2 regions of the Bacillus sp. V33-4 genome follow, and region 2 is predicted to be linked to the other one. Evidence: riboswitches for the same ligand, from Rfam matches in the RefSeq annotation. Region 2 holds a riboswitch; the other holds the start of a gene.
What was found. A riboswitch is a leader RNA that binds a small molecule or an ion and turns the genes downstream of it on or off. The one in region 2 is predicted to bind S-adenosylmethionine.

Region 1 (2,464 bases), on a different contig from region 2:
AGTTGTTATGCTTTTTGGTTAAATTTGTTAAGAAACATCAGAGAAACTGGATTCACTTTTTCTGGCTTTGATCCATGCCCTTGTCACCGAAATTAATTTAGAAAAGTGCTCAGCATCGGAAAATGTATGATTGGCACCGCTGATTTCTTTCCTTTGACATGTTCCTTTCCCTCTTTTAGAAAAAGCTTTTTCGTAGAGACGGCAATACTCTACCGGAATTTCATCATCATTGGTTCCGTGAATAAGCAGTACATTTCCGGTCAATTCCCGCGCCACGGTTAACGGCTTATACTTTTCCAAAGAGTTAAAAAAGTTATCTGTCAGGTAATAACCCAAATAGTCTACATGGCAAGATTTTGACAACTCCTGCAATCTCTCTTTCCCGACAATCATTTTAATATCAATGTCCGGATTTGCGACTGCTGACCAAAGAATCAGGTTACGAACTCTTGCATCCCCTGCTGCGGTCAACAAGGCCACCGCCCCTCCAAGACTGTGCCCCAATAAAAACACTTCTTCCACAATGAGGGCGTTCTGCTCAAAAGCATAATCAATAACTGCTTCTGTTTGCTCAATCAGCTCACACAAACCATTTTTTCCATATTCACCAGAGCTTTCTCCACATCCAGCATAATCAAATCGCAGCACGGCACATTGATCAAGATTTAAATGTTGAGCCGTTTTAACAAACAGACGATCGACACCGATCCTGCTCCCGGTAAACCCATGGCAAATGATGACGAGTGGATAGGAAGCCCCTTGCTGAAATGATACGGGAAAATCAATCGAAGCAGCAAGCATTTGATTCTTCCATGGTATATTTATGTGACCGATCATAAATCCTCTTCCTCTCATTCAAAAATTTTTACATTCATAATTCTTTCATATTCCTCCGTGAGGTCATCGAGCGATAATTCAAACAGTTGGCGGTCCCCTTTTTTATAAATGCCGAGGTCCAGCAGCTTGGCGATGAAAATTTCCTTTTCCAGTTCGGCAGAACAATCTATTTTTTTCACTTTATACTTGCTCCTATTCTCATTTATTCCGATTGGTTTAGTGGGTTTTTGGTAAAATAAAAACCCCTTCCTATCGTCCATTCCGTAACAATAAGAAGAGGTTGGCGTTATATCCAATCCTGTCTTATCTGCCAAGCATAACGCTTGTTGGAATTGGCACAGTGCTCTTTAAGAGTCTGCTGCCGAGGTATCAAAGGGCCAAATCCCTCCACCTCTCTGGATAAGAAGTAAACATATGCGGTTATATTGTCATTTACTATATATGAAACGAGATTAATTGTCAATTTTTTAATGTGACAAAACCAGAATTTGGGCAACGCTTATCAAGAGAATGGGTCATCCATATATTCTCAATAACAAAACCGTTTTTCCTTTTATGAAATCAATTCTGTCATTAAAAATCAAAATTGTCTGGATCTGCTCCGACGCGACGGTTTTCATTTAACGAGTTTATCTTTTCCATATCGTCCCGTGAAAGTTCGAAATCGAAAATGTTCGCATTTTCGATGATCCGATTTTCATTGATTGATTTAGGAATCGTAACTATTTCTCTCTGCAAATCCCAGCGAAGAATGACTTGTGCAGGTGATTTATGGTATTTAGCGCCAATTTCCTTCAGGGCATTGTTATTGAGCAATTCACCTTGTGCCAATGGTGACCATGCTTCCATTTGGATGCCTTGATTTTTGCAAAACTCATGCAGCTCAATTTGTGCAAGCAATGGATGCAGCTCAACCTGATTGACCATCGGTTTAATTTCTGCATCTGCAAGAAGATCCTGTAGGTGGTGGATATGAAAATTACTTACGCCAATTGCGCGAACTCTTCCATCTTTATAAAGCTGCTCGAGAGCTCTCCAGGTTTCTTTATACTTCCCTTTGACCGGCCAGTGAATAAGATACAGATCTACATAGTCAAGCTCCAGCTTCTTTAAACTCGTTTCAAATGCATTTAGCGCAGAATCAAAGCCTTGGTCCGCGTTCCAAACTTTTGTCGTCACAAACAACTCTTCGCGGGGAACGCCCGATTCTTTGATTGCCTGGCCGACTCCTTCTTCATTTTTATAAACTGCAGCAGTATCAACGCTCCGGTAACCCGCTTTTAACGCGGCCTTGACCGACTCGATGACTTCTTGACCCTCTTTGACTTTAAATACACCGAATCCGAACCATGGCATCTTTACTCCATTATGTAACGTAGTCGTATCTGTCAGGCTTCTCATACTTTTTTCCTCCTTATAAAAATTTCCATTTCATTTTCTCATATCTCATTCGAATTATGAAATAATTTGCTCGTTTTAGGAAAAAATTAAAAACCCATGCAGGGACACCGACACGGGCAGAAATTATATAAATTTAGAAGGTTTGCACTGCATGAGTGGCCACTGGATTTGTTTCTTTCCGTTTTACTTCATCGATTTTATGTACAAACATTTGAAATACTTTTCT
Region 2 (2,464 bases):
CTGCTTCAATAATTCCTTTGTCAACCTCGAGCAGCGAGTTTTCAACCAGTCTGGCTATATATGGGCCCGCATAAAAGACGAGCGGAACAATTGCTGCATTTGTTCCAATCGCTGTTCCCACGATCAATCTGGTAAGCGGGATGATGGCGACCAGCAAAATAATGAATGGCACGGATCTTAAAATATTGATGATCGGATTGAGGATATTAAAAATCCATTTATTTTCCAAAATATGGCCCTTCCTAGTAATAACAAGCAGGATTCCGAGTGGAAGCCCAATTAATCCGGAAAATAACAGCGAAAGTGCCACCATATAAAGGGTATCACTGAAACCCGTTATCAACTGTTCAGCGGTGATCTCCATGCCCCAAAATGTATTAACCATTTACTTTCACCTCCTGAATCATAATCTCTTGTGCCTCAATATATTGGAACGCTTTCTCAATCTCTTGTTTGTCGCCGGTTACTTCTATGATCAAGTTTCCGAAAGGAGTTTCCTGAACTTCAGAAATATTCGCCGAAAGGACGTTTAAATCAACATCAAATTTTTTTGCAATTGTTGATAACAATGGTTTGCCCGAGGTAGCGCCAACAAAATTGATCTTCCAAATAATTGGCTGTTCATCCTTGAGAGTGTTCAGAAAACTTTGCGGAACCTCATCATGGATAACTGTGCGCACAAATTTCCGTGCGGTTTCTGTTTGCGGATTAGAAAAGACATCCAGGACAGATCCTTGCTCTACGACCAACCCGTTTTCCATTACCGCGACCTTGTTGCATATCTCCCTAATGACAGCCATTTCATGGGTAATCAATAGAATCGTAATGTTATATTCTTTATTAATCTTTTTTAAAAGCTGCAGCACATCACTAGTGGTCTGCGGATCCAATGCAGATGTTGCTTCGTCACACAAGAGAATGGATGGGTTTGTAGCCAGCGCTCTCGCAATCCCAATACGCTGTTTTTGCCCGCCAGATAATTGGTCAGGATAATTTTTCGCTTTGCCCGCTAAACCAACGAACTCCAACAGCTCTTCTACTCTCTGTTTAATTTCCTTTTTAGGAAATCCCGACAAAACCAGAGGCATCGCAACATTATCGAACACGTTTTTTGAATTGAGCAGATTAAAATGCTGAAAGATCATGCCAATCTTTTTCTTTTCGGCCCGCAATTCCTTTGGTTTTAAATCGGTTAACGCCTTCCCCCCAACCAAAACCTGTCCCCCGGTCGGGCGCTCAAGCAGATTGACCAGACGGATCAATGTACTTTTTCCCGCTCCGCTGTATCCAACAACTCCGAAAATGTCGCCTTTGTCAACGGTTAAGCTAATTCCCTTCAAAGCTTCAACAGTTTGCTTCTTCGATTCATAAACCTTTTTCACTGTCTGAAATTCAATCATAACTATCTCCTCCCCGCTTTATGTAAAAGCCTGCGAACCAACAGCCCTGTAAATCAAAAATGCCTCTTCCGTCATTAGACAGAAGAGGCATGCATTATTAAAAATAAAAGTGTAAACTCTTAAGTTTAGTTAATCGCAGAAGCTTCTTCTTATCTTTCAAAACTTACGTTTGTTGGAATTAGCACAGTATTTTTACAAATGTAAAAACCCGCTGCCGAGGTATCATAGGGCCAAGTCCCTCCACATCTCTAGATAAGAAATAACGTATTATTTAATTATGTTCTTCACTATATATTTTAATTTTACCAATGTCAACTCAAGTGCTAAAAGTCGAAATAATCACTTATTTGCAAGGGCTTTACCGTATAATAGACGTTGTCCTGTTCATCTTCATCTTAAATGTATCATTTCACGGTTTAGCTGTTGTTTGTCTGTCTCCTACAAACGTAATTTTAAATATTTACGAATCTGTGCATAGTGACATACTTAATTAATTCTAATTGACTAAAAAATATTATGGATTGATCAGTATAGATTGTTCCATCACCTTACCTGGTTTAGTAGCATGAGGGTTAGCTGACGTCTCAAACGGCACTAAATAGTATTTCTCTGATTGTAAGTCGATTGATGTATATCGGTTATAAGATTCTTCAGGATCAATAGCCATACTGTTTGGTAGTATTTCAGCCCCAGATTCACTTACAATTTTAAATGCGATGTGGTTTGCTTGTTCTGGCCAGTCATAATAAAGTATCGTTGAAATTGGTGTCACAATCATTTTCTCTAGACGAATGGATTGTCCATTTCCAAGTTGTATTTCTTGATTGAATGCAATCGTTTCACTTGATGCGGCTAACTGTTCAGTTGGAACATCGATATCAAAAATCCAAGGATTATCGATCGGCATCTCTAAGTCTAAGCGATCGTACTCAATATGGAAGCGAATAGTTTCACCAATAGGAATGTCTGTGATTTCAACATCGTTGTAAATCGTATACATCGAATCATTTATTTCCACAGATTGCCCGCCTGTAAGTGAAGTGAGATTCTCTCCATTTATCAGT

Region 1: linked by a shared signal. The riboswitch ahead of CVD23_RS12155 (Fur-regulated basic protein FbpA) and the one ahead of CVD23_RS22965 (methionine ABC transporter ATP-binding protein) in region 2 are both predicted to bind S-adenosylmethionine.

The regions. Positions count from the first base shown of each region.
Region 1 is NZ_PGVC01000031.1:12,257-14,720, reverse strand. Features, by position in the region: gene CVD23_RS12160 (alpha/beta hydrolase family protein) at 28-837, opposite strand; gene CVD23_RS12155 (Fur-regulated basic protein FbpA) at 852-1,016, opposite strand; SAM riboswitch class I at 1,138-1,243, opposite strand; gene CVD23_RS12150 (aldo/keto reductase) at 1,411-2,238, opposite strand; gene CVD23_RS12145 (hypothetical protein) at 2,372-2,464, opposite strand, start outside.
Region 2 is NZ_PGVC01000019.1:68,012-70,475, forward strand. Features, by position in the region: gene CVD23_RS07715 (methionine ABC transporter permease) at 1-364, opposite strand, end outside; gene CVD23_RS22960 (NIL domain-containing protein) at 378-800, opposite strand; partial or broken gene CVD23_RS22965 (methionine ABC transporter ATP-binding protein) at 878-1,400, opposite strand; SAM riboswitch class I at 1,547-1,659, opposite strand; gene CVD23_RS07725 (DUF4179 domain-containing protein) at 1,915-2,464, opposite strand, start outside.